2 regions of the Mesorhizobium sp. L48C026A00 genome follow, and region 2 is predicted to be linked to the other one. Evidence: riboswitches for the same ligand, from Rfam matches in the RefSeq annotation. Region 2 holds a riboswitch; the other holds the start of a gene.
The links. Region 2 has a riboswitch for cobalamin ahead of metE (5-methyltetrahydropteroyltriglutamate--homocysteine S-methyltransferase). Riboswitches for the same ligand answer to the same signal wherever they lie in the genome.
Positions count from the first base shown of each region.

Region 1: it holds a riboswitch for cobalamin, as region 2 does, so the genes downstream of both, X738_RS46325 (aromatic ring-hydroxylating oxygenase subunit alpha) here and metE (5-methyltetrahydropteroyltriglutamate--homocysteine S-methyltransferase) in region 2, are expected to answer to the same signal.

Region 1 is NZ_AYWU01000001.1:161,799-166,651, reverse strand. Features, by position in the region: gene X738_RS46330 (hybrid-cluster NAD(P)-dependent oxidoreductase) at 1-966, opposite strand, end outside; gene X738_RS46325 (aromatic ring-hydroxylating oxygenase subunit alpha) at 990-2,237, opposite strand; cobalamin riboswitch at 2,351-2,553, opposite strand; gene X738_RS46320 (DUF680 domain-containing protein) at 3,061-3,267, shown strand; gene X738_RS46315 (DUF680 domain-containing protein) at 3,335-3,559, shown strand; gene X738_RS46310 (DUF680 domain-containing protein) at 3,634-3,870, shown strand; gene X738_RS46305 (ABC transporter ATP-binding protein) at 4,061-4,853, opposite strand, start outside.
Region 2 is NZ_AYWU01000063.1:1,877-6,729, reverse strand. Features, by position in the region: gene X738_RS79720 (FMN-binding negative transcriptional regulator) at 1-95, shown strand, start outside; gene metE (5-methyltetrahydropteroyltriglutamate--homocysteine S-methyltransferase) at 332-2,665, opposite strand; cobalamin riboswitch at 2,760-2,960, opposite strand; gene X738_RS79710 (MFS transporter) at 3,463-4,853, opposite strand, start outside.

The DNA.
Region 1 (4,853 bases), on a different contig from region 2:
GATGCGTACGCCCGAAGCGCGCGCCGTCTGCAGCACGGTCTGGCCGGCAACGCATTCGGCATCAATATCCGAAAGCGAAAAGCGGATCGGCGTTGCGGCCTCGGCAGGTACCTCGATCCCGCCCTCTGCTGGCCCACCTTTTGCCGGCCCACCCTCTGCCGGCGAACCGAACGGGGCCGGAATTTCCTCCACCGCCGGGGCCGCAAAGCTCTCCTGATGATAGTTGGCCATGTCGAAGCCGGCCGCCTCCAGCATCTGCCGCACGGCGCGCATGAACGGGTCGGGGCCGCAGCAGAAAATTTCGCGCTCGCGAAAATCGGGCGCCAGCAGCGGCAGCCGTATCGCGTCGATCCGGCCCATATGGCCGAACCAGCCCTCACGGCTGGACCGCTCCTCGATCATGAAGCCGAGCGTCAGGCCCGGCATGCGGCTGCCGAGCAGCTCGAGCTCCTTGCGGAAGATGATCTCCTCGGGCTTTCGCGCGCAGTTGACGAAGCCGACATCTGTCCATGGCGCGCAGTCGTTCAGCCAGCGCAGCATCGACATCATCGGCGTCACGCCTGAGCCGGCCGAAATGAACAGATACTTGGCCGCTGGATGGCTGTGCAGCGAAAAGTCGCCCGCCGGCCCATAGGCCTTCACGTGAACGCCGGGCTTCAAATTGTCGAACATCCAGCGGGTGCCGAGGCTGCCGGCCTGCGCTTTCACCGTCACCGCGATCGAGAACGGCCTCGACGGCGAGGACGACAGCGTATAGGTCCGCATCATCAGGCCCTCGGTGGTCGGCAGTTCCAGCGTCACGAACTGCCCCGGTCTGTAGCGGAACCAGGTCTGGTTGTCAGAGCGGAAGGTAAAGGTCTTCACGTCAGGCGCCTCGTCGCTGACGCCGATGACTTCCAGCACCTGGAGCCTGTCGTTCCAGGGCGCCATCTCGTCGAGATGGCGGTAGAGGCCAAGGTCCGTCATCGCATTCATCCCCTTGACCTCGCTCAGGCGACGCTGCGCAGCGCCGGCCGCCCGGCCTCGGCAAGGCGCGGCCCGATGAAGGAGGCGTACCATTCGACGAACTGGATGACGCCGCCCTCATGCAGTTCCGAATAGGGGCCGGGCTCATAGGCCGGCGACAGGATGCCGAAGGCGTTTTCCTCGACAATGCGACGGTCCTGGTCGTTGGTCTCGGTCCAGACATGGGTGAGTTCGGCGAGGTCGTAATCGACGCCTTCGACCGCGTCCTTGTGGACAAGCCATTTGGTGGTGACGGCCGTTTCCGTGACACTGATCGGCAGCACGCGGAAGGTGACGGCATGATCGCCGAGGATATGGTTCCAACTCGTCGGATAGTGATAGAGCAGCAGCGAGCCGATACGGTCGGTCGAAACGCTGTCGGAAAGTTTCTTCTTCACCGCGCGTCTTCCCGTCATCGTGTAGCTGACGGCGTCGCGCAGCAGCGGCGCGCGGGTGGCGCGATACTGCCCGGCCGGATCGATGCGGAACTTGCTCGGCAAGCCCGCCGCCTCGCATTTCGCCCAGTGCGCGAGCATCTCTGGATCGCTGTCGGCGCCCTGCACGCCGGTCACGGTCGGCGCTTCCGGGAATGTCTTGCAGAGTTCCGGATGGTTGCCGGCGCAATGGTAGCACTCGCGGTTGTTCTCCCAGACGAGCTTCCAGTTGCCCTTCTCGACGATGGTCGATTCGAAGGCGATTTTTGCCTCGCGCAGCCGGTGCGGCAGGAGGTAAGGCTCGATCATGGCGCGCATCGGCGCGAAGTCGGCCGGCTCGTTGGCCAGGCAGATGAAGATGTAGCCGCCAACGCTTTCGCAAGCCACCGGCTTCAGGCTGAACTGGCTTTTGTCGAAGCCGTCTGCCATCTGGCGAGCAAACAACAGCCGGCCGTCCAGCTCGTAGGTCCACTGGTGATAGGGGCAGACCAGCTTCGCCGCAGTGCCCTTGTCGGCATTGCAGACACGGCTGCCGCGATGCCGGCAGGAATTGTGGAAGGCATTGATCTTGCCTTGCTGGTCGCGGACCAGCACGACCGGATAGTCGCCGATCTGGGCGGTGATATAGCTGCCAGCTTTCGGCAACTCGCAATCGTGGCCGATGAACAGCCAGTCGCGATACCAGATCAGCTCCATGTCGAGCTTGAAGAAATCTGGATCGGTGTAGAAGGGCTGCTCGAGCGAATAGCCTTGCCTGCGGCCGTGCAAGAGCCTCAGCATGTCGTTGCGCGCGTCCATGTCCTGTCCTCGTGTAAGGACTGAACTGGTGGTGATGGAGGGAGGACCGTTTGCACGCCGGCGACAGGGCCGGACGTGCATCATCCACCTCTTGACCGCCCACCGCGATCAGTCGAGTCTGAAAATCTCGGGCTGGTTTCCGGGCTCTGGAGTGTCCTTGCGGACTCGTCGCGACACCTTCCCAGGCTTGTGGCCCAGTGGTCTCCCGTTGCGACTTGAACTCCACCACCGTTGCGGGGGCAGCGCCGGGTTCTGACCGGCTTCCCAATTCTCCGCTTCGTCGTCACCAAGCGGCACCTGAGATGGCGTGATCTAATCATGCCGGCCGGCTGACTGCCGGCATGAAAGCGACATCGTATCCATGCGGCGCGACACCGCCGGCGAAACCTGCAGGTTTATATCTGCAGGGCTGAAACCCGCTTTGTCGGCGGCCATTGTCGGCTGCCGTGACATCGAATCCGACCCGCGGCGGAGACCAGGAAGGTTAACAGTTTACAAAAGTGACTATTAGCCGCTTCTAAAATCGAACCGAACGGTTCGTTTCTGTTGACAATGCGTGCAGCACGCAGTGAACGCAGATCCGCCAATCCGTCAAATCGTCGAACGGCAAATTTGGCATAAAATATTGAAAACGAACCATAAAACCATAGTGGTAGATGCCTCTGGTACAATTTCAAGGTGTAGATTCTTGGTCCACACAGAACAACTTCGTGATTGGAATCCGCCGAATGGCCTTCCCACATCGGGGCTATCCGAACGACGCGCGCATCCTCCCAAGACACGCCGCTAGACGGACTGAAGACCAAGATACTGGAGTACTAAAATGAAAAAGATCGCTCTTGCTGCCGTCGCCGCTCTGGCCATCACCGGCAGCGCCTTTGCCGGCAGCGACCATTATGGGTCCAACGCCGCCAACCAGCCGGCCGTCGCGGTCGACAGCTCGTATACGGCCTCTGTCCAGACGCCGGCTCACGCTGAAAAGCAGCCCGTTGGCCAGGGCGCCGACCGCAACCTTTTCGGCAACAATTAACAGCTGGTCCCAAACAGCAAAGTGGCGGTCCGCCGCTCGGGATCTGAGGAACTCAGGAGTATTTGAAATGAAGAAGCTCATTCTTGCCACCGCCGCCATTGTGGCCATCTCCGGCAGCGCTTTTGCCGGCAGCGACAACTTTGGATCGAACGGCGCCAACCAGCCGGCCGCTGCGGTCGACAGCAACTCGTACACGGCTTCGATTCGGAATTCGGCTTCGGCGCAGAATCCGGTTCCGGCTGACGAGAAACCCGTCAACGGCAGCGACCGTAACCTGTTCGGCAACAACTAACAGTTCGTTCCAACAGCGGCGGCGGCATTTGCCCGCCGGGCTGGCGGAACCAAGAAAATCCAGGAGTTTTGAAAATGAAGAAGATCGTTCTTACCGCCGCCGCGCTTTTGATTGCTGCGGGCGGCGCTTTTGCCGGTAGCGACAACTTTGGCAGAACCGACATCAACAAGCAGGCGACCATCAACGTCGACAACACGCAGACTTCTTCGGTACGCAATACCGGCTCGCCGGTCTACAAGCTGCTCAACTCGTCGGGCGACGTACAGAAGTCCGCCCCGCAGGGCAGCGACCGGAACCTGTTCGGCCGCTAGCGCATCGGCCCGAAAATCGGTTCCGATTTTCGGAAAGCACGATGCGCAGGGTTAAAGTGTTGGAGCGTACCTTTGTGCGTCCACTTGGACGCACGTCGCTCTAACAGCGACCGGAACGCACAAGAGTGGCGGCTTTGCCCGCCGCTCTCGTTTTTGGGTCACCAAACATCCATCAGTTCGGCTGCTGCTCTCAGGCTGCCTTTGCTTCCGCTTTGTGGAGCGTGAATGAATGTCCGTCGGCATCGAAAATATGCAGGTCGCCGGCATCGGCATTCAACCGCAGCGCAGCGCCGCGCTTGACCCCGACATTGCCTGGCAGCTTGGTGACCAGCGGCAGGTCGGCGCGGCCGATGTCGACATAGACGAGCTGGACCTCGCCGAGTTGCTCGACATAATCCACCGTTCCCTCGAAAAGATAATCCGCACCGGTGGCGATCGTCAGATCTTCCGGCCGCACGCCGAAGCTCACCGAAGCGCCCTTCACCGACGCCGGCGTGGCGATCGGCACCGTCGCCTTGCGCCCGCCGACATGACTGACGATGGTCGGGTCGCCTGATTTGTCGATCGTCGCCGGCAGGATGTTCATGGCCGGCGAGCCGATGAACTGGGCGACGAACAGATTGCCGGGTCTCTTGTAGAGCTCCATCGGCGTGCCGACCTGCTCGATATGGCCCTCCTTGAGCACCACGATGCGGTCGGCCAGCGTCATCGCCTCGACCTGGTCGTGGGTGACGTAGATCATCGTTGTAGCAGGCATCGATTCCTTGAGCTTGGCGATCTCGATGCGGGTGGCGACGCGCAGCGCCGCGTCGAGGTTCGACAGCGGCTCGTCGAACAGGAAGACCTTGGGGTTGCGCACGATGGCGCGGCCGATGGCGACGCGCTGGCGCTGGCCGCCCGACATCGCCTTGGGCAGGCGGTCGAGATATTTGGTCAGCTGCAGGATTTCCGCCGCCTGGCGCACCCGCTTGTCGATCTCGGCC
Region 2 (4,853 bases):
TCTGCAATGCCGGCGAAATGCTGAACGCCCAAGGCGACCGGCGCGTCGGTCAGGCGATGCTTGCAGCCGCCGCCCGGAAGCCCAAACAAGGCTGAAGAGCGTGGCCCATCGCACTTTGATGAATGTCAGCAAAGCTTACCCTGGATGGTGCTGCGAAAAGCCGAGCGAACGATAAACGCCTGGCACACGAAATTGCACGTGCCGAAGGAAAGTGCACATTCTCGCTCGAGTGACTTATTTCAAAGGATGTGATCGCGTTTTGGCACATTCACGGCCCACATGCGGCAGCCGGTAACTCATCACATGGTGAGCAACCAGGAAACCCTCCGGCCTACACTTTCTCCCGGAGCGCGCGTGCTGCAGCAACCATGTTCATGAGGGCAGGGCGGACCTCCTCCCATTTGCGTGTTTTGAGGCCACAGTCCGGGTTTACCCACAGTTGGGCATCCGACAGTCGCTCGCGGGCAAGCATGACGAGATCCGAAATCTCGCCGACTTCCGGGACCCGTGGTGAGTGAATGTCGTAGACTCCGGGCCCGATTTCATTCGGATATTTGGAGCTCGTGAAGGCGTCCAGCAGTTCCATTTTCGAGCGCGACGTCTCAATCGAAATTACATCCGCATCCATTCCAGCGATCGCGTCGATGATCTCGTTGAACTCCGAATAGCACATGTGGGTATGGATTTGAGTCGCGTCCTTTACACCCGTTGAAGCGATCCGGAAGCATTCGACAGCCCAGTCGAGATAGACTTTCCAGTCAGACTGGCGCAGTGGCAATCCTTCGCGAAACGCGGCCTCATCGATCTGGATCATCCTTGCGCCGGACCTTTCGAGATCCGTCACTTCGTCGCGGATGGCGAGCGCGATCTGGCGGCAGGCTTCGGAACGGGGTACGTCGTCGCGAACAAAAGACCAGTTGAGAATGGTCACTGGGCCCGTGAGCATTCCCTTCACAGGCTTTTCCGTAAGCGACTGGGCGAATTGCCACCAGCGCACCGTCATCGGATTGCGCCTCGATACGTCGCCGAAGATGATGGGGGGACGCACGTAGCGGGACCCATAGCTTTGTACCCAGGCATGCTGGGTGAAGGCGAAGCCGGACAGCTGCTCGCCGAAATGCTGTACCATGTCGTTTCGTTCGAACTCACCGTGCACCAGCACGTCCAGCCCGATCTCTTCCTGCCAGCGAATTGCAGCCTCGATCTCCTTCTTCAGGAAGGTCTCGTAGTCGACATAGCTCAGCTGGCCCTTCCCATGAGCGGCCCGCGCCCTGCATACCTGCGGCGTCTGCGGGAAGGACCCGATGGTCGTCGTCGGGAACGGCGGCAGCCCGAGCGTGCCGGCCTGGACTCTGGAGCGCTCGGCAAAAGCGCTCTCTCGTCGCTTCATGCTGTCGTCGATGCTGGCGATCCGCCCCTCGACAAGCGGGTCATGGATCTTCGTGGATGTCACGCGAGTGGCGGCAGCCTCGGCAGACGCTTTCAAAGCGCCTGCCACCGCATCCCTGCCTTGGGACAGGGCCCGGGCCAGCAACACCAACTCGTCGGTCTTCTGGGCCGCGAAGGCGAGCCACGACCTGATATCCGCGTCGATTTCCGTCTCCATGCGCAGGTCGATCGGCACATGCAGCATCGAACAAGAAGGCGCGATCTCGACGCGGTCCAAGGGCCAGCCGGCGACGATCGGTTTGATGCGGTCGAGAATGGCGGGCAGGTTCGCACGCCAGACGTTGCGGCCATCGATCAAGCCAAGCGAGAGCACCAGATCCTTCGGTGCGAGCCGACCCACCGTTTCCAGCTGCTCGGGAGCGCGCACGAGATCAATATGCAGCCCGGCCAGGGGCAGAGAAACCGCGGTTTCGAGATTGTCTCCCAGCGGCCCGAAATAGGTAGCCAGCATGATCTTCAGCTTGGGCGCGGCTTTTGACAGCTGGCCATAGGCGAATTCGAACGCAGCTCGTTCGTTGGGGTTCAGATCGAGGACAAGCGCTGGCTCATCGATCTGCACCCAGTCGGCTCCCGACAGCTTCAGCCTCTGCAGGAGTTGCTCGTAGACGGGCAGCAGCCGCGGCAGGAGCGCGATGGGATCGAATCCTTCGGCAGGCGATTTCGCCAGCTTGAGGAAGGTGATCGGTCCAAGCATGACTGGGCGTGTGTGAATGCCGAGCGCTTTAGCCTCGAGGAAGTAATCAACCGGCTTCGTCGACGAAAGGGCGAACGTCTGATCATCGTCTAGTTCCGGCACAATGTAGTGATAGTTTGTGTCAAACCACTTGGTCATTTCCATCGCGGTTACACTAGGCCCATGAGCCGCATGCTGTCCACAATCCTCCGTCTGACCTTGGTTGCCGCGCGCCATGGCGAAGTAGATGTCGAGTGGGACCTCGCCGCCATTCCAGGCGTAACGGGCTGGCACGGCGCCGACCATGACTGCGGTGTCGAGCACATGATCGTAGAGCGAGAAGTCGTTCGACGGGATTTTCGACACGCCGCGATCGCGCTGCTCCTCCCAGCTAGCGGCACGCAGCGCCTTCGCAGTCGTGAGAAGGTCGCCAGCGGAAGATTTTCCGGACCAGTAGCTTTCAAGCGCGAATTTCAGTTCTCGCTTACGACCGAAGCGCGGCACGCCGAGCGTTGCTACAGGAATTTGCTGAGAGACAGTCATGCCAACCCCGATGGTTGGGGCGTCGGTGACAAGGAAGGCGCTAGCAGGCCGGCACGAACGCCAGGCTGCAGCGGCCACCGAGACACCCGGCCCGTGGACGTAATTCGCCGTGGCAGGTCTCCTGGCTCGCGGGTCATAGCCTCTACCCGTCTTCCCAAGGCTATTTCGCCTCAGTGACATGAGTGGAGTTGGCTCGCCGCTAACAGTTGCGGGGGCAGCGCCGGCATCGCACCGGCTTCCCTCTTAGCTCCGCTGCGGCAGCGCCGTACGGAGAACCACGACACGGGAGACAATTACAGCAGTTCGCTTCCTTGTCAACGCCGCATAAAGAAATGTTTATGTCGTTATGTTAAATTCCCGTTGCATGTTTCCCAAAGGTCGTCTCGAAAGCGAAAACTGTGGGAGCCTTGAGCGGCCGGTAAATCAAAGCAATGACGCACGGCGCCCTTGTCCAGGAGGATAGGAGTTCGTCGGCTGCCGGCGGCAAACATACCGGCAAGCGCCTTGGTGCTGCTTCCCGCATCATGCGAACGCCACCTCGGCGTCGCACTTCGGCTCCGAGGTTCCGACCGCTTTGTTGGTGATCTGCTCGCGACCACATTCGCCTCAATGGCGAGGCAGTTACCCATGTGGAAGGTCTTGGCCGTGCCGCCGTCGGTGACACGACACAACGATTTCGAGGGGAGCACCCGAGGCCAAGTGCAGCGGCCTGTTGCGAAGTGATCGAGGCCAATGTCTCGAACTGCTGTTCGCAGCCCACCGGCTCAAGCTAACCTGGCTCAAACCACCGGGCCAGCTCAAGTCCTGTCCAAGTGAGGCCTGAGCGGCAAATCGTCGTGCACGCGCACGGTTTGGCGTTCGATCTTGTAATGCGTCTTGGGCGGGCAATCGCCACGGTGCAGCGCTTCCAGGCGCGCAACGATTTCGGCGTCATCCTGGGTCTGCCTGTTGTTGTGGCGAACGTACTCGACCCAAGTTGGCACGTGATAACACTCGGTCCATAGTTCGGGCTTTTCCAGGTCACGCAGCAACGCCCATTGTCTGGCGCCATCTCGCAGCCGGGCTTTTCGCCACGATGTCATCACACTGAGAAATTCCGGGACATCTCTCTGATCGATACGATAATCGACCATCACCATGATCGGACCGCTTCGTGGCCGCAGGTCAAGTTGCAGCGTCGGTTCGCTGAACTTGTTGGTCGGATCCAGATTGAGCGTTTCGAAATCCGGCTGACGCAGAACGATCCCCATCAGTCCCCCAATCACAAGAACCACGCTGGCGACGAGGAAGGCTCCCGAAACACCTTGGACATCCGCCAGTTCGCCCCAGAGCCAGCTTCCCGCCGCCATGCCGCCATATGTGGCCGTCTGATAGAGAGACAGGGCGCGTCCAACCACCCACCGCGGCGCCGAAAGCTGCACTGTGACGTTAAACAGCGAGAATGATTGAATCCAGGCCGCACCGGCTGGCATGAGGAGCAGACAGCTCAGCCAAACGTGCTCACTCCATGCCAGAAAGAAGCAGCTGATCGCCAGTATAAAGAACGCACCGCGAATGACCCATTCGTTGGAGAGAACTTCTCGGACCCGCCCGATGAGGAGCGCGCCGCAAATCGCTCCCAGGCCGAAGAAGCCGAGCATCACGCCGTAGGTGACCGCGGTCCCTTTGACCTGTTCGCGAGCAACCAACGGCAGGAGAGCCAAAATGACAACGGCGGTGAGGCCGAAAATGAAACTCCGGCACATCACCTTGAGAAGGTTCGGCGACAAGAGCACGTAACGGAAGCCCGCCGCCATCGCACTGCCGAAAGCCTCCCGCGGCAGCGCTTGTCGTGCCCGTACGGCTTTCCACCGCAACAGCGCAGCGATCAGAGCGAAGTAGCAAAAGACGTTGAAGAGGAACGCGAAGGCCGCACCGGCTGTGGCCACGATTATGCCGCCAATCGCCGGCCCGACGCTGCGCATGAGATTGTAGCTCATGCCGTTGAGCGCAACCGCGCTAGGCAGGTGTTCGCGAGGCAGGATGTCTCCCATCGAGGCTTGCCAAGAGGGATCGTGCAATGCCCAACCACAGCCGATCAGGAAGGTGAGACCCAGAAGGGTCCAGGGTGTCATTGCCCCCGCATAGGTCAGGAACGCCAGGAAGGCGGATACGCAGACCATCAGCAGTTGCGCAGTCAACATGATCC